Regions from separate parts of the Streptomyces spinoverrucosus genome, predicted to be linked through region 3. Evidence: riboswitches for the same ligand, from Rfam matches in the RefSeq annotation. Region 3 holds a riboswitch; each other region holds the start of a gene.

What was found. A riboswitch is a leader RNA that binds a small molecule or an ion and turns the genes downstream of it on or off. The one in region 3 is predicted to bind cobalamin.
Region 1: it holds a riboswitch for cobalamin, as region 3 does, so the genes downstream of both, I2W78_RS06950 (CoA-acylating methylmalonate-semialdehyde dehydrogenase) here and I2W78_RS11860 (ABC transporter substrate-binding protein) in region 3, are expected to answer to the same signal.
Region 2: it holds a riboswitch for cobalamin, as region 3 does, so the genes downstream of both, metE (5-methyltetrahydropteroyltriglutamate--homocysteine S-methyltransferase) here and I2W78_RS11860 (ABC transporter substrate-binding protein) in region 3, are expected to answer to the same signal.
Region 4: it holds a riboswitch for cobalamin, as region 3 does, so the genes downstream of both, I2W78_RS31905 (cobalamin biosynthesis protein) here and I2W78_RS11860 (ABC transporter substrate-binding protein) in region 3, are expected to answer to the same signal.

What each region holds. Positions count from the first base shown of each region.
Region 1 covers NZ_JADPZX010000001.1:1,514,493-1,518,641, forward strand. The annotation lists gene I2W78_RS06945 (acyl-CoA dehydrogenase family protein) at 1-300, opposite strand, end outside; gene I2W78_RS06950 (CoA-acylating methylmalonate-semialdehyde dehydrogenase) at 306-1,829, opposite strand; cobalamin riboswitch at 2,025-2,198, opposite strand; gene I2W78_RS06955 (cobalamin-binding protein) at 2,271-3,200, shown strand; partial or broken gene I2W78_RS40305 (GNAT family N-acetyltransferase) at 3,357-3,530, shown strand; gene I2W78_RS06965 (ABC transporter ATP-binding protein) at 3,676-4,149, opposite strand, start outside.
Region 2 covers NZ_JADPZX010000002.1:7,207-11,355, reverse strand. The annotation lists gene I2W78_RS35510 (FAD-binding dehydrogenase) at 1-73, shown strand, start outside; gene metE (5-methyltetrahydropteroyltriglutamate--homocysteine S-methyltransferase) at 148-2,466, opposite strand; cobalamin riboswitch at 2,640-2,863, opposite strand; gene I2W78_RS35500 (metal ABC transporter ATP-binding protein) at 2,988-3,623, shown strand; gene I2W78_RS35495 (metal ABC transporter permease) at 3,620-4,149, shown strand, end outside.
Region 3 covers NZ_JADPZX010000001.1:2,670,715-2,674,863, forward strand. The annotation lists gene I2W78_RS11850 (ABC transporter ATP-binding protein) at 1-337, opposite strand, end outside; gene I2W78_RS11855 (FecCD family ABC transporter permease) at 472-1,494, opposite strand; gene I2W78_RS11860 (ABC transporter substrate-binding protein) at 1,491-2,525, opposite strand; cobalamin riboswitch at 2,563-2,757, opposite strand; gene I2W78_RS41110 (serine/threonine-protein kinase) at 2,954-3,481, shown strand; gene I2W78_RS11870 (hypothetical protein) at 3,486-4,149, opposite strand, start outside.
Region 4 covers NZ_JADPZX010000001.1:7,021,429-7,025,577, reverse strand. The annotation lists gene I2W78_RS31930 (hypothetical protein) at 1-43, shown strand, start outside; gene I2W78_RS40845 (Scr1 family TA system antitoxin-like transcriptional regulator) at 433-597, shown strand; gene I2W78_RS31920 (hypothetical protein) at 794-1,189, shown strand; gene I2W78_RS31915 (hypothetical protein) at 1,119-1,430, opposite strand; gene I2W78_RS41225 (DUF397 domain-containing protein) at 1,460-1,669, opposite strand; cobalamin riboswitch at 1,987-2,127, shown strand; partial or broken gene I2W78_RS31905 (cobalamin biosynthesis protein) at 2,230-3,170, shown strand; gene I2W78_RS31900 (cobyric acid synthase) at 3,167-4,149, shown strand, end outside.

The DNA of each region.
Region 1 (4,149 bases), 1.2 Mb from region 3:
GCCGTAGTGGTCGATCATCCAGGCGACCATGTTGTGGATGGACAGATACCCGGCGATGGACGGGCAGCCGGAGGCGAGCGTCTCGAAGACGAGCACGCCGTCGGCGCGAGTGAGGCCGGAGCCTCCGGACTCCTCACGGACGTACACGCCGCCGAGGCCGAGACCGGCCGCCTTGCGGAGCACGTCGACGGGGAAGTGCTTGTCCCGGTCCCAGTCGAGGGCGTGCGGGGCGAGATGGTCCTGGGCGAAGTCGAGGGTGGTCTCGACAAGGGCCTGCTGGTCCTCGGTGAGCATGGTCATACCGCTCACCCCATCGTCGGGATGGTGAAACTGGCGCCTTCCCTGAGGCCGGCGGGCCAGCGTGAAGTGACCGTCTTCGTACGGGTGTAGAAGCGGATCGCGTCCGGACCGTGCTGGTTCAGATCGCCGAATCCGGAGCGCTTCCAGCCGCCGAACGTGTGGTAGGCGACCGGCACCGGGATGGGCACGTTGACGCCGACCATGCCGGTGTTCACACGCCGGGTGAAGTCGCGGGCGGTGTCGCCGTCCCGGGTGAAGATCGCGACGCCGTTGCCGTAGGTGTGCTCGCTGGGCAGGCGCAGGGCCTCCTCGTAGTCGGCGGCGCGGACGACGGACAGGACCGGGCCGAAGATCTCCTCCTGGTAGATGCGCATGGAAGGAGTCACCCGGTCGAAGAGGGAGGCGCCCGCGAAGAAGCCGTCCTCGTGGCCGGGGAGGGTGAAGTCCCGTCCGTCGACGACGAGTTCGGCGCCCTCCTCGACACCGAGGTCGACGTAGGAGCGGACGCGGTCGACGGCGTCTTGGCCGACCAGGGGGCCGAAGTCGGCGTCCGGGTCGTCGCTGCGGCCGATGCGCAGGCCGGCGATGCGGTCCTTGAGGCGGGCCACGAGGGCGTCGGCGGTCTGTTCGCCCACCGGTACGGCCACGGAGATCGCCATGCAGCGCTCGCCCGCCGAGCCGTATCCGGCACCGATCAGGGCGTCGACGGCCTGGTCGAGGTCGGCGTCCGGCATCACGATCATGTGGTTCTTGGCGCCGCCGAAGCACTGGGCGCGCTTGCCGTGGGCGGCGGCGGTGGCGTAGACGTGCGCGGCGATCGGGGTGGAGCCGACGAAGCCGAGGGCGGCGACGCGCGGGTCTTCGAGGAGGGTGTCGACGGTCTCGCGGGCGCCGTTGACGACGTTGAGGACGCCGGGCGGCAGGCCCGCCTCCAGGAAGAGTTCCGCGAGGCGGAGCGGGACCGACGGGTCGCGCTCGGAGGGCTTGAGGATGAAGGCGTTGCCGCAGGCCAGGGCCGGGGCGGCCTTCCACAGGGGAATCATCGCGGGGAAGTTGAACGGGGTGATCCCGGCGACCACGCCGAGCGGTGCGCGCAGCGAGTGCACGTCGATGCCCGTGCCCGCGTTGTCGGTGAACTCGCCCTTGAGCAGGTGCGGGATGCCCGCTGCGAACTCGACGACCTCCAAGCCGCGTTGGATGTCACCGTGCGCGTCGGCGATGGTCTTGCCGTGCTCGGAGGACAGCAGCCGGGCCAGCGCATCCTTCTCCTCCTCCACAAGCTGGAGGAAGCGCAGGAGCACACGCGCCCGGCGCTGCGGGTTCCAGGCGGCCCATTCGCGCTGGGCCTCGGCGGCGTCGGCGATGGCCGCCGCGGTCTCGGCACGGTTCGCCAGCGGTACATGGGCCTGGACGCGGCCGGTGTTGGGGTCGTACACCTCGCCGTAGGCCCCCGATGTACCCGGGGTGTGCTTGCCGCCGACGAAATGGGTCAACTCGCGCACAGCGGCGCGGTCGTGTTCGCGGACCATCGATGCCTGCTCTCGTCAGGTGGGATCCGGGGATGGCACGCCGGTCCGGCACCTCGGGACGCTCGTGGCGTCGGGGTGCGGGGCAGCGCGAGATCGCGTATGGCTCGAAGCCCGTCCTCGTCAGAGAACGGGGGATTCACCTGGGTCGTGGGTGCACACCGGTGCCATGCGTGTCTGCTCCATCCTCGTGGACAACACGGAACAAATCCCACGGCCGGTATCCTGACTCCCGGATCAGCGCGCGCCGTCCGCCTTCCCGACATCCAGCTCGTCAGTGGCGTATCTCTCGACGGCGTACTCCCCGGTCACAGTGGCGGGACCGTGCCGGATTCACACCGGCTTCCCTGCACCGCGGGCCTTCCCCACGAATATATAGTTGGACGTCCTAGTAAATCCAGTCCTGCCGTGCGGCGGATGACATCGGGCGCCTAGGGTCGCGGTATGCGCATCGTCTCCCTGCTGCCCGCCGCGACCGACATCGTGGCCGAGCTCGGCCTCATCGAACGGCTGGTCGGCCGGACCCACGAGTGCGACTGGCCTCCCGCTTCGGTGACCGGCGTACAGGTCGTCACGCGTGCGGAATTCACCCCGGACGACCTCACCAGCCGCGAGATCTCCGACGCCGTGGGCGGCTCGGCGCACTCCGGGTCGTCCCTCTACACCCTCGACACCGAGGCCCTGGCCGGCCTCCGCCCGGACGTCGTCCTCACCCAGGACCTGTGCGACGTGTGCGCCGTGTCGTACGAGAAGGTGAGCCGGGCCGTACGTGTCCTGGACGCCGGCACCCGCGTCCTCAGCCTGGAGCCGCGCACTCTCGACGACGTACTGGACTGTCTGGTCACGGTCGGCGAGCTGCTCGGAGTGCGGGAGCGGGCCGAGCAGCGTCGGGCGGAGCTGCGGGCCCGGCTCGACCGGGTCCGTGCTGCGGTGGCGGGGCGGGACCGGCCGCGCGTCGTCGCCATCGAGTGGCTGGACCCGCTGTGGCCCGCCGGACACTGGGTGCCCGAGCAGATCACCCGCGCCGGGGGCGAGCCGCTGCTCGCCGCGCCCGGCGAACACACCAAGCCGATGACCTGGGAGGCCGTACGCGCGGCCCAGCCGGACGTCGTCCTGGTGCTGCCCTGCGGCTTCGCTCCCGAACGGACGCTGAAGGAACGGGAGTTGCTGACCGCTCTGCCCGGCTGGGCGGACCTGCCCGCCGTCCGGGCCGGCCGGGTGTGGGTGCTCGACGGCCCGGCCTACTTCAACCGCCCCGGCCCGCGCGTGGTCCGTGGCGCGGAGGTACTGGCGCATGTCCTGCACGGTGTGCGGGCCGGGGAGACGGTTACGGCGGCGGAGGCGCGCCCGTTCGAGGACGACGCCCGCCGCTGAAGCGGGTCACGACCGGCGCCGGAAGCGGTGCTGGTACCGCAGGTGGATCAGCAGGGCGTACAGCACGGCGCGCGCCGTTCACGCCAGATACAGGCCGGGGAGCCCGAGGCAGAGAGGGACGCCGAGGAGCCAGGTGTCCCGCGCCGCCGGAGCCCCGAGCTCGCGGTCCGCGCCGATGCCCGGGGCGCCGGTCTCGCGGGCAAGCTCCTGGAGGCCGTGACCGCCGACGCCCCCGAGGGCCGCTCCTGGCTGCTGACGTCCGTCCAGTCGCCACGAGCCATGTCCTTCTACCGCCACCAGGGCTGGACCCCCGCCACCCCGCCCGTTCCCTGGCCCCCCAACCCCTGTAACCACGGCCCCAACCTCGGTAGGTAGGCCCGAACACCGGAAGCGGTGCGGGAATGCCCAGTCGTCTGTCGAAGCGGTGCACTCTCCTCATCCGGCTACGACATCACCGGTCAGCAGCTGACGAGTCCTATTGGGGATCGAGTTGCATCACCTGTGTGGCAGTCGTTCCCGTGGCGGTGGCGGCCAGGTAGGTGATGCGGAGGGTGCCGGTGGTGGGTTCGCGGTCGACGAGGACGTTGACGCCGTAGACCGACTTGATCAGGTCCGGGGTCAGCACGGCCTCCGGGGTGCCCGCCGCGGCGACCTCGCCGTGGTCGAGGACGACGATGTGGTCGCAGTAACGGGCGGCGAGGTTGAGGTCGTGCAGGGCGACGACGCAGGTGACGTCCAGTGATGTCAGCAGGTCGAGGAGTTCGAGCTGGTGGCGTATGTCGAGGTGGTTGGTGGGTTCGTCGAGCAGGATCTCCTGCGGTTCCTGGGCGAGGGCGCGGGCGAGTTGGGCACGCTGCTTCTCCCCTCCGGAGAGGGTGTGCCAGCTCTGGTACTGCTTGCCGGTGATGTCGGTCCGTTCCAGCGCCGCGTCGACGATCCGCCGATCGTG
Region 2 (4,149 bases), on a different contig from region 3:
CACCTTCCTCGGCGGCTGCCTGTTCTCCGGCCGCGCGGCGGGACGGGCGGCGGCCGAGGCGACCGCGACCTGAACCGGCTCGGTCGGCCCCCGGAGAGGGACCGGGACACTCGCGGCGCCCCGGCCCCTCCTTCGGATTCGTCCGGGTCAGGACACGGACAACTCCCCGCGGACCGTGCGGGCCGCGGCGACCAGGTTCTCCAGGGACGCCCGGGTCTCGGGCCAACCGCGGGTCTTCAGCCCGCAGTCGGGGTTGACCCACAGCCGCTCCGCGGGGATCGCCCGCAACCCCGTGCGCAGCAGTTCGGCCGCCTCCTCGGCGCTCGGGACGCGCGGGGAGTGGATGTCGTACACGCCGGGCCCGGCCTCGCGCGGGTAGCCGTGCGCGGCCAGCTCCCGGGCCACCTGCATGTGGGAGCGGGCGGCCTCCAGGCTGATGACGTCGGCGTCGAGGTCGTCGATGGCCCGGACGATGTCGCCGAACTCGGCGTAGCACATGTGGGTGTGGATCTGGGTGTCCGGGCGCACGCCACCGGTGGTGACCCGGAACGCCTCCGTCGCCCACGCCAGATACGCGGGGCGGTCGGCGGCGCGCAGCGGCAGGGTTTCGCGCAGGGCGGGCTCGTCGACCTGGATCACCGAAGTGCCCGCCGCCTCAAGGTCGTTCACCTCGTCGCGCAGGGCGAGGGCGACCTGGCGGGCGGTGTCGCCGAGGGGCTGGTCGTCGCGCACGAAGGACCAGGCGAGCATGGTGACCGGCCCGGTGAGCATGCCCTTGACCGGGCGGGAGGTGAGGGACTGGGCGTACGTCGTCCACCGCACGGTCATCGGCTCGGGTCGGGAGATGTCGCCGGCCAGGATCGGCGGACGGACGTACCGGGTGCCGTACGACTGGACCCAGCCGTGCTGGGTGGCGAGGTAGCCGGTGAGCTGCTCGGCGAAGTACTGGACCATGTCGTTGCGCTCGGGCTCGCCGTGCACGAGGACGTCGAGGCCGGTCTTCTCCTGGAAGGAGATCACGTCCTGGATCTCGGCCCTGATGCGCTCCTCGTAGCCGGCGTCGTCGATCCGCCCCGCCCTCAGGTCGGCGCGGGCGGCGCGCAGTTCGCCGGTCTGCGGGAACGAGCCGATGGTCGTGGTCGGCAGCAGGGGCAGGCCGAGGTGGGAGCGCTGGGCGGCGGTCCGCTCGGCGTACGGCTGGGAACGGCGGGCGTCGGCCTCCGTGACGGCGGCGGCGCGGGCCCGGACGGCCGGGTCGTGGGTGATGGGCGAGCTCGCGCGGGAGGCCAGGTCGGCGCGGTTCGCGGCCAGTTCGGCGGCGATGGTGTCGGTGCCCTGGGCCAGGCCGCGCGCGAGGGTGACGATCTCGGCGGTCTTCTGCCGGGCGAAGGCGAGCCAGCGCAGGATCTGCGGCTCGATGTCCCGTTCCAGGCCGGTGTCGAGGGGCACGTGGAGGAGGGAGCAGGAGGCGGCCACGTCCACCCGGTCGGCCAGGCCCAGCAGGGTGCCGAGGGTGGTGAGCGACGCCGACAGGTCGTTGACCCAGATGTTGCGGCCGTTGACGACACCGGCGACCAGGCGCTTGCCGGGCAGCCCACCGACGGCGGCGAGGGCGTCCAGATTGGCGGCGGCCGACTCGGTGAAGTCCAGCGCGAGGCCCTCGACGGGCGACTTGGCCAGCACGGGCAGGGCGTCACCGAGCCGGTCGAAGTACGAGGCGACCAGCAGCTTGGGCCGGTCGGGCAGCGCGCCGAGGTCGCGGTAGGCGCGGGCGGCGGCGTTCAGTTCGGCGGGCGTACGGTCCTGGACGAGGGCGGGCTCGTCGAGCTGCACCCACTCGGCGCCGGCCGCACGCAGGTCGGCGAGCACCTCGGCGTACACGGGCAGCAGCCGGTCCAGCAGCGTGAGCGGTTCGAAGTCCGCGGGCACGCCCGGTGCGGGCTTGGCGAGCAGCAGGTAGGTGACGGGGCCGACGAGGACCGGCCGGGCCGTCAGGCCCAGGGCGAGGGCCTCCTTCAGCTCCGCGACCTGCTTGGTGGAGTCGGCGGCGAAGACGGTGTCCGGGCCCAACTCCGGCACGAGGTAGTGGTAGTTGGTGTCGAACCACTTGGTCATCTCCAGCGGCGCCACGTCCTGGGTGCCACGGGCCATGGCGAAATAGCCGTCGAGCGCGTCGGCGGCGACGGCTTCCCGGTGCCGTTCGGGGATCGCGCCGACCATGACGGTGGTGTCGAGCACGTGGTCGTAGTACGAGAAGTCACCGGTCGGCACCTCGTGGACACCGGCCTCGGCGAGTCGGCGCCAGTTGCCGGCGCGGAGCTCGGCGGCGGTGGTGCGGAGGGCGTCGGCGGTGACGCGGCCCTTCCAGTAGCCCTCGATCGCCTTCTTCAGTTCCCGGTTCTGTCCCTGGCGGGGGTAGCCGTACACGGTGGCCCGTGCTGCCGCGGCTGCGGACTTGCTGGTCACGGAGATCTCCTTCGCGAGATGAATCCCTGAGATCCCGGAGACGGGGACGAGAGCGCGAAGGGGTGACGAACCGGACGGAAACCACGTCGCGCGGCAGCAGGTGCTGCGCGGTCGTCCGCCTGGTATGTACGCCGACCCGCCCTCGAGGTCACCGGGATGTCCACGCACGAGGGGTCGCGCGCGGGCAGTTGGCAGGTCTTCGGACTCGCGGGCACGCCTCGTGTCGTACGAGGCACCTACTGGCCGTCGCTTCCCAGGCCCATTTCCTCGGGGCCCAGTGCGTAAGACGGCGGTCGTTCCCGCTCACCGCTGCGGGGCAGTCCCGGATTCCCACCGGGTTCCCTCTTACGACGCTCCCGCCTGGCTGACGGGGCGAACCAGCTGCGTGGGTCAGCCTACGCGGCGGCGCGGGGGAGGGGAGGGCGCGTCCGGCATTCGGATGGTGAGGTGGGACACGCGAGGACGCGCCGGGAACCAGCCGCCCCTTCCTTCCGACTGCTGTGGAGGAGTGAGGAGGTGGCATGGACGGACTGGACGTCGTGATGCGCGATGTCGCCTGCCGGCACGGCCGTGTGGAGGCCGTGCGGGACGTCGACCTCGACGTCGCGGCCGGCCGGCGGGTGGCGTTGACCGGTACCAACGGCTCGGGCAAGACCACGCTGCTGCGGGCGGTGCTCGGCCTGCACCGCCAGTGCGGCGGCCGGATCCTGGTCGGAGGCCGGGACACCCGCAGCGCGGCCGAGTGGGCGTGGCGGCGCCGGGTGTGCGCGTGGATTCCGCAGAAACCGGCGGTCGGCCGGTTTCCGCTGCTGGCCGGGGAGTTGCTGGCGAGTGGTGGCGCGCGGGCCGAGGCGGTGGAGGCGGCGGCGAAGCTCGGCGTGGGACACCTGGTGGACCGGCCGTTGCACACGCTGTCCGGGGGCCAGTTGCAGCGGATGTACCTGGCACGGGCGGTCGGCTGTGTGGCCGCCGGCGCCGGGGTGCTGCTGGCCGACGAGCCCACCGCGGCGCTCGACTTCGCCGGGCAGGAGGAGGCCGCCGACGTGCTGCTGTCCCTGCCGGTGACCGTCGTGGTCGTCACGCACGACAGGGCGCTGGCCGACCGTTGCGACCGGGTGCTGGAGATGGCCGCGGGCTGTCTGCGGGAGGTGCGGTGAACGCCCTGGCCGCGGCCGACGTCGGCCAGTTGCTGCAGCTCGTCCCGGTCCAGCGCGCGGGGGTCGCCCTGCTGCTGGCGGCCGTGGGCCTGCCCGTGATCGGTGTCGTGATCGTCGGGCTCGACATCATGCCGGTGCGGTTCGCGATGATGCACGTGGCGCTGCTCGGTATCGCGGTCGGTCTGCTGACCGGCCTCGACCCGATGCTGTGCGCGCTGCTCGCCTGCGCTCTCGCCGGGGCCGGTGTCGCGCCGCTGGCCCGCACCCCGGACGGGCTGTCCGGGGCGATGGGCCTGTTGATGAGCCTGGCGATCGCGGCCGCACTGCTCGTGCTCGCGGTCTCCGGGGTCAACGCGGCGGGCGCGTTCGCGCTGCTGTGGGGGTCGATCCTGTCGGTGGGCACCGCCGACCTGTGGGTGATCGGCGCCCTGGCCGTCGTCGTCCCGGCCCTGTTCTGGTGGCGGCGCCGCGATCTCGCCCTGCTGCTGTACGACCGTGAACTGGCCCTGTCCTCCGGCGTACGGGT
Region 3 (4,149 bases):
GCGTCGGCGGGGTCCAGGCACGCCGGTGCGGGACGCGGCCGAGTCGTACGACGTCCGCGACCGTCAACTCCACCTGGGTGTCCGCCTGTTGCTCGACCACGGCGACACGGCGGGCGATGTCCCGGCGGCGCAGGTCGGACAGCGGCCGGCCGTCGAGGGTGACCACGCCGGAGGCGGGGGCGAGGACGCCGGACAGCAGGCGCAGCAGGGTGGACTTGCCGGAGCCGTTGGGACCCAGCAGGCCGGTCATGGCGCCGGGCGCCGGTGTGATGCTGACGCCGTCCAGGATGAGCCGCCCGTCGGCGGTACGGCAGACGCGGTCGGCGGCGAGGGTCATCGAACGCTCCTCCCGGCCGCCCGTACGTAAGTCATCGAACGCTCCTCCCGGCCGCCCGTACGTAAGTCATCGAACGCTCCTCCCGGCTGCCCGTACGTAAGTCATCGAACGCTCCTCCCGGCTCCGTACGCGAATCATCGGACGCTCCTCCCGGCCCGGTGGGTGCGGTACAGGACCGCGACGAAGGCGGGGACGCCGATCAGGGAGGTCATCACGCCCACCGGGATCTCCAGTGGTTCGAGCAGGGTGCGGGCGAGGGTGTCGATCCAGACGAGGAAGACCGCGCCGCCCAGTGCGGTGGCCGGCAGCAGGCGGCCGTGGCCGGGGCCGACCAGGGCGCGGGCCGCGTGCGGCAGCACCAGGCCCACGAAACCGATCGCGCCCGCGCTGCTGACCAGGGCAGCGGTGAGCAGCGCGGTGGCGCTGAGCAGCACCAGGCGGGTACGGGCGACATGGACGCCGAGCGTGGCCGCCGCGTCCTGCCCGAAGGCGAAGGCGTCCAGCGTCCTGCCGTGGCCGAGGCAGACGGCGAGGACCAGCAGCAGGACGGCCAGACACAGCCATACGTCCGTCCAGCCCGCGCCGCTGAGCGAGCCGAGCAGCCAGAACAGCACGGCGCGGGTGGTGTCGGCGTCCGCCGAGGTGACCACGACGAAGGAGGTGAGCGCCGAGAAGAGCTGCATCGCGGCGACGCCGGACAGCACGACCCGGTCGGTGGTGCCGCCGAGGGTGTGGGCGAGCAGCAGCATCAGCGCGAAGGAGCACAGGGCCCCCACGAAGGCGCCGCCGGACAGCGACAGCGCCCCGCCACCCGCGCCGAGCACGACCACGAGGACGGCGCCGGTCGACGCGCCGGAGGAGACGCCGAGGACGAAGGGGTCGGCGAGCGGGTTGCGCAGCAGGGACTGCATCACCGCGCCGCACAGGGCCAGTCCGGCGCCGCACACGGCGGCGAGCAGGGTGCGGGGCAGGCGGAGGTTCCAGACGATGCCGTCGCGGATCGGGGTGAGGCCGGAGGGGTCGCCGCCGAGGTGGGAGGCGACGACCGACCACACGTCGGCGACGCCGATGTCGGCCGGGCCGATGGTGAGGGCAACGGCGACGGAGGCCACCAGCACCACCAGGCCTGCCGCGTAGCGCAGCAGAGCCCCGGTCACTTCGCGAGGCCGAAGTCGCGCAGGCCGCGCGCGACCGCCTCGATGCCCTCGACCGTGCGGATGGTCGGGTTCATCGCCTGCCCGCTGAGCAGGACGTACCGCTTGTGCCGGACGGCGTCCATGTTCCGGGTGACCGGGTTGGTCTCCAGGAACTCGATCTTCTTCGCGGCGCTCTCCGCGGTCTGCGACTTGCGGGTGAGGTCGCCGATGACGAGCACGTCAGGGTCGCGGTCGGCGACGGTCTCCCAGTTGATCTGGGGCCATTCGTCCGTCGTGTCGTCGAAGACGTTCTTCGCGCCGACGGCGTTCGTGATGACGCCGGGAGCTCCGCAACAGCCCGCCATGTAGGGGGACTCGGAGTTGGCGAACCAGTACAGGAGGGTGACGTTCGAGGCGTGGAGGTCCTTCGTGGCGGTGGCAACCCGCGCCTTGAGGTCGGCGACCAGCCTGTCGCCGCGGTCGGCCACCCCGAAGAGGCCGGCCAGATCGCGGACCTCGCCGTAGACGGTGTCCATGGTCAGCGGCTCGGTCCGGACGCCGTCGCCGTCGCCGCTGTTGTCCTTGCCCTCGCAGTCCGCCGGGGAGAGGTACGTGGGCACGCCCAGCTTCTCGAACTGATCGCGTGTGGCCACACCGCCCGTGCCGAGCGTGGAGGCGAACGAGGCGGCCACGAAGTCGGGCTCCCGGTCCAGGACCGCCTCGAAGGACGGGGCGTTGTCCGCCAGCCGGTCCACCTCGGCGTTCGCCTTCTCCAGGCCCTTCATCACGGGGTCGGTCCAGGTCGCGGTGCCGACCATGCGGTCGGCGAGGCCGAGGGAGAGCATGATCTCCGTGGTGCCCTGGTTGAGGGAGACGGCCCGTCGCGGTCCGGCGCCGGTGACCTGCACGGTCCGCCCGCAGTTCTCGATCGACCGCCCGGTGGCCGACGCCTTGTCGTCAGCCCCGCCGGAGGTTCCGCTTCCGCAGGCGGTGAGCAGGAGCGCTCCGCACAGCAGCGCGGCGGACAGGGACGTGGTGCGCGTGACGGGCACAGCTGTTCCTCTACGTCGAGGGCCCGTACGCGGGGCCCGACCGTACCGTGTGCCAGCAGGTCTTCGGACTCGGGGTCACCCGGACACGACGCCTTCCCGGACCTCGCCGGTCCAGTGGCCGATTGCCGTGCCCGTCGCCCTCACCGCTGCGCGTCAGCTCCGGATTCGCACCGGATTCCCTGATCCCCGTACGCCCTCGTACTGGGATGCGACTGGCTGGCGCAAGCTATCACGGGGCTCGGGCGGGGGCGGCGCGGCCGGTCAAGCGTCGCCTCCAAGTGCCCTTGGCCGCCCGCCAATTGGAGTTACGGGGAGGTAATCCGCGTGCCCTGGGGCGATCCTGTGCCAGTCCGCCCGAAGTCACGTGCGTGACAAGGCGGCTGAGTACACTCCGTCACCATTGCTGGACGTGGGGTGAGGAGCGGGGCGTGCGTGTGACGCCTGAGGCCGGGGACCGGGTCGCCGGCCGGTATCTCTTGCGGGAACCCATCGGCAAGGGCGGCATGGGCGTCGTCTGGCTGGCCTGGGACGAGTTGCTGCACCGGCGGGTCGCGGTCAAGTGCGCCCGCCCTGATGACGACCGGGCCACCGAGCGGCTGACCCGGGAGGCGCGCAACGCGGGGCGGGTGCACCATCCCGGCATCGTGCCCGTCTTCGACATCGCCGTCGAAGAGGAGACCTGCTGGATCGTCATGGAGTACGTCCCCTCCCGCAGCCTCGCCCAGGTCCTCGCCGAGCGTGGTCGCCGCACCCCCGAGGAGGCCGGCTCGATCGGCGGCCAGATCGCCGACGCGCCGGCGAAGTCGCACCGCGAGGGCGTGGTGCACGGCGATGTGACGCCGGAGAACATCCTGGTCACCGAGGACGGCGTGGCCCGGCTGACCGACTTCGGGATTTCCGCCACGTCGCTGTCGGCCACGGCGGTACGGAATATCGCGCAGGCCTTGCCGAGCTGACCGGTCACCTGTTGGTCAGCGGCCTGAACGCGCCCCGCACATCGGACTTGGACTCGGTGACGTACCGGTTCGTCGGCGGGGTGTCGTCGGTGCCGTACGTGTAGTACGTGATGATCGCGGGGCAGCTCGATCCGCCGATCTGGATCGTGCGCTTGCTGACCAGCTTGCCGGTGCGCAGTTCGTAGACCCGCACCGGGATCGCGATCTTGTGGAAGGTCACATAGCTGACGGCACCCGAGTCCCGGCTCTGGTACGGACACGTCTCGACGGAGGTCCCGAAGTCCGCCTCGCCCACGCAGACGATCGCCACCGCGTCGGCGGCGTCACCGGCCTTCCAGTTGCCGGGGAGCTGGTTGGTGTACTCGGTGTTGCCGTAGAACAGCGCGCGGTTGGTGCCCTTGCCCATCGGCTTGGCGGCGCTGTACTTGGCCGGCTGGGAGCAGTACTCGGGCTGTTCGTCCTGCGTTCCCTGCAGCAGGGTGCGGACGTTGTCCAGCTCGATGGCGTGCGTGGCCTTGGTGATGCCCGCGCGGGCCCGGTTCCCGAGGTTGTCCTCGGGATACTCGTCGAGCAGCTGCCGGTAGCGCGCCTTGGCCGTCTCCCAGTCGCTGCCCTTCATGAGGTTGTCGCCGCAAGCGACGAGCGCGCCGGGCGCGACCCGGTTCGCG
Region 4 (4,149 bases), 4.4 Mb from region 3:
CGCGGCTGCGGTGGCGTACGGAATTTTCCTGATCATGGCCTGAGACCGGAAGCCTCACGGCCGTCTCTGTTCACCTCTGCTCAGCCCTGACAACTTCAGAATCAACCCCCGTAGGCGCTTTGTAATGCTTGCGGGGGTTTTATCCGCATTCGGAGCAGCGCAGCGACCTTGCCGGGAAGTTGCTGTCCGACAGTGGCCGCCTGACGAGTCAACGACGACATGTGGCAGGGAGCACCATGGCCAGAGACATCGATCCGAGCCTGAATCGGCGCAGGCTCCGCATCGAGCTGCGCAAAGCCCGCGAGTAAGCCGTGTTCACCTCGGGCGCGCTGATCGCCACCGGTGACGCGGGGCCGAACCTGCGCCGACTCGTGGAGCTCCGTACGACACGTCAGGAGCGCTACCTCGACGGCGACGAGGGGCGGCCCTTCGGTGTTCCGTCAGCAGTTGGACCACCTCAAGACGCTGATGCAGCGGCCCCGGGTGAACCTGCAGGTGCTGCCCTTCTCCGCAGGGGCACACTTCAGCGTGGCCACGTTCATCGTGAGGAGTGTTTCGAGGAAATCAGCAGCATCGCTTGTCACGGTGACCGAATGATCGAGCTGATCGACGCGGTCAAGGAGAGTCTGGACAACAACTGACCCCGGGACGGGACGGCCCGGGCGAGTTCGGGGGTGGACCGATGGCGGTCTTCGGGTTGCGAGAGTGGTGGCGCCGGTTGCGCGCGGCCCGGACCGTTCCGCCGGGTGAGGATCCCGGGGTCCCTCCCGAGTCCGCTCAGCAGGAAGGACCCGTGCCACTCGACGACTGCACCCTGAAGGCCTACGCCATGCAGCGGCCGGAGTGGGTGGACGCTCTGATCCGGGTGGAGAACGCCCGGGTGGACGGGGAGATACGCCTGCTGTCGGTCCGGCTGCTCCTGGGAACGGCGTGCGCCAGTCTGCTGCTGTTCAGCATCGCCGTGGCCGCCAGAGTCGCCCCCGCACTCCCCTTCGGGATCGCGACCCCGCTCACCACGGCGGTGATCGGCGCGACCGGAGCAGCGCTGGTCACCGTGCTCGGCGCCGGACTGGGCAGGGCGCTGCGCCATCGCTCCGGCAGCACGCAGAGCGGCCCCGTCAGTGGTGCGGGGACCTCCGGGGCTGAGCCGACGCCAGGGCCCGGTGCAGAACCCGGAGCCGGTCGCTGACCGGGGTGAGCCCCCACCACAGACCGGCGGCCCCGGCGATGAGCACGGTCAGCGCCAGCCAGACCACGGCACGCGCCTCACCGGCCGGCACCAGCAGCGCGGCCAGGGCGCCGACTCCGACGGCGAGCCCACCCATCACCGTGGCGTACAGCGCCAGCGGCGCGGCCGACGTGATCGAACTCCCCCTTGTGTGCGGCTTCCTCGTCCGCTCCGAGGAAGAACCCTTGGCCCGGTCTCCCATGCGCTTACCTCCCGCCCCCGCACGGATCGTCAAGAACCATCCGCTCCCGGGTCCGCCAGCCCCGACAGAAAACCACACCACGCGGCGTGGCGGAAGGTGAGCACAGCGTCGTGGCGCCCCTTCGAGTCACGCACGAGCACCTCGGTCTCCCCCAGGGCCAGTTCCAGACACTCACCGCCCGTATTGCCGGAATGGCTGCTCCTGATCCACACCCGCCGCCACGACTCACCGCCGATCACACCGACCTCCTTCACCCAAGAGTCAGCGCACCGACACGGCGTCCTCACCGCGACGTCCCCCAGCGCCGTGTCCCGCCACCGCCCGGGGTCCGCCCCAGGGCAACGGAGGCTCGGCCACACCAGGTTCGTCTCCCCGCCACGAATCACCCAATGCCGCTCGCCGGCGCTCTCAGCCTTCGCACTGCCGTTCTCCTGGAGTGTGCCCAGCTTCCCGGCCTGGAAAGAGGCTAGAAGGCGCCGATTCCGACGGCTGACGATATTTCAGCGATGTGGAACTCCGCACACCGCAGCGTCGCAGGTCAACGGCAAGTTGACGGCCGTTCCGGCCCCGTGGTGGACTTCCGGAGCCATGTACGGCGGCAGGAGAGGAAGTCGGTGTGAATCCGGCGCGGTCCCGCCACTGTGACCGGGGAGGTAACTCCCCGGGAGCCAGGAACTCTCGCCGCCGGTCTCGTCGAACCAGGGCGCGGACACCCTGAGTGAGGACATAACGCGATGCTCGGCTGCCCAGTGAGGTCCCGCACCAGGTCTCTGCCCGACCGCACGGCCGGCTGAGCCCCATGCGTGCCGATCGCGTCTTCGCGTACGGCGCCGCCGCCGGCCTCCTCGGCGACCTCCTCCTCGGCGATCCGCGCCGCGGGCATCCGGTCGCCGCGTTCGGGCGGGCCGCCGCCGCCGTGGAACGGGTGTTGTGGCGCGACCACCGCGCTTGGGGTGCGGCGCACACCGCCGTGTGCGCCGGTGGCGCCGTCGCGCTCGGTGCCCTCGCCCGCAGGGTCGTACGGTCCTCCCCCGCCGCCTCCGTCGCCGTCACCGGGCTCGCCACCTGGGCCGTCGTCGGGGGGACTTCACTCGCCCGCGAAGCCCGGGCCATCGGGCATGCCCTGGAGGCCGGGGACGTCGAGGGGGCGCGGGCGCGGCTGCCGCATCTGTGCGGGCGGGATCCGCAGGCCCTCGACGCCGACGGGATCGCCCGCGCCGTGGTCGAGTCGGTCGCCGAGAACACCTCCGACGCGGTGGTGGGGGCGCTGGTGTGGGGGGCCGTCGGTGGAGTGCCCGGCCTCGTCGGGTTCCGAGCCGTGAACACCCTGGACGCCATGGTCGGGCACAAGTCGCCCAAGTACCGGCGGTACGGGTGGGCCTCCGCTCGGCTCGACGACGTCGCCGGGTGGCCGGGGGCTCGGCTGACCGCCGTACTCGCCGCTCTCGCCGGACCGGATCCGCGCGCGGCCGTGCGGGCCTGGCACGACGACGCCGGTCGGCATCCCAGCCCCAACGCCGGGCCCGTGGAGGCGTCGTTCGCGGGCGCGCTGGGGGTGCGGCTCGGCGGCACCCTCTCGTACGGGGGCGGGTCGAGCACCGGCCCCTGCTCAACGGCCGGGGACGTCTGGTCGAAGTCGCCGACATCGATCGGGCCGTACGGCTCTCCCGGCGCGTCGGCTGGCTCGCGCTCGGCGTGTGCGCGGGCGCGCGGATGCTGAGGAAGGGGCGTGCGTCATGAGCGGGGGACTTCTGGTCGCCGGTACCACCTCCGACGCCGGAAAGAGTGTCGTCACCGCCGGGATCTGCCGCTGGCTGGTGCGGCAGGGCGTCAAGGTCGCGCCCTTCAAGGCGCAGAACATGTCGCTCAATTCGTTCGTCACCCGCGAGGGTGCCGAGATCGGGCGGGCGCAGGCCATGCAGGCGCAGGCGTGCCGTGTGGAGCCGACCGCGCTGATGAACCCGGTGCTGCTCAAGCCGGGCGGGGAGCGGAGCAGCCAGGTGGTGCTGCTGGGCAGGCCCGTCGGGGAGATGAGCGCGCGCGGGTACCACGGGGGACGGCAGCAGCGGCTTCTCGGTACCGTGCTCGACTGTCTCGCCGAGTTGCGGGGCACGTATGACGCGGTGATCTGTGAGGGGGCCGGCAGCCCGGCCGAGATCAATCTGCGGCGGACGGACATCGTGAACATGGGGATCGCGCGCAACGCCCGGCTCCCCGTGCTCGTCGTCGGCGACATCGACCGTGGCGGGGTCTTCGCCTCGTTCTTCGGGACCGTCGCCCTGCTGTCGCCGCAGGACCAGGAGTTCGTCGCCGGGTTCCTCGTCAACAAGTTCCGCGGGGATGTCTCCCTGCTGGAGCCGGGGCTGGACATGCTCCGGACGCTCACCGGGCGGCGGACGTACGGTGTGCTGCCGTACCGGCACGGGCTGGGGATCGACGAGGAGGACGGACTGCGCGTCTCGATGCGCGGGGCCGTGCGGGAGTCCGTCGTCGCGCCGCCCGTCGGCGCGGACGTGCTGCGCGTCGCCGTGTGTGCGGTACCGCTGATGTCCAACTTCACGGACGTGGACGCCCTCGCCGCCGAACCCGGTGTCGTGGTGCGGTTCGTGGACCGGCCCGAGGAGCTGGCCGACGCCGATCTCGTGGTGATACCGGGGACGCGCGGGACCGTACGGGCACTGGAGTGGCTGCGGGAGCGGGGGCTCGCGGCGGCCGTCGC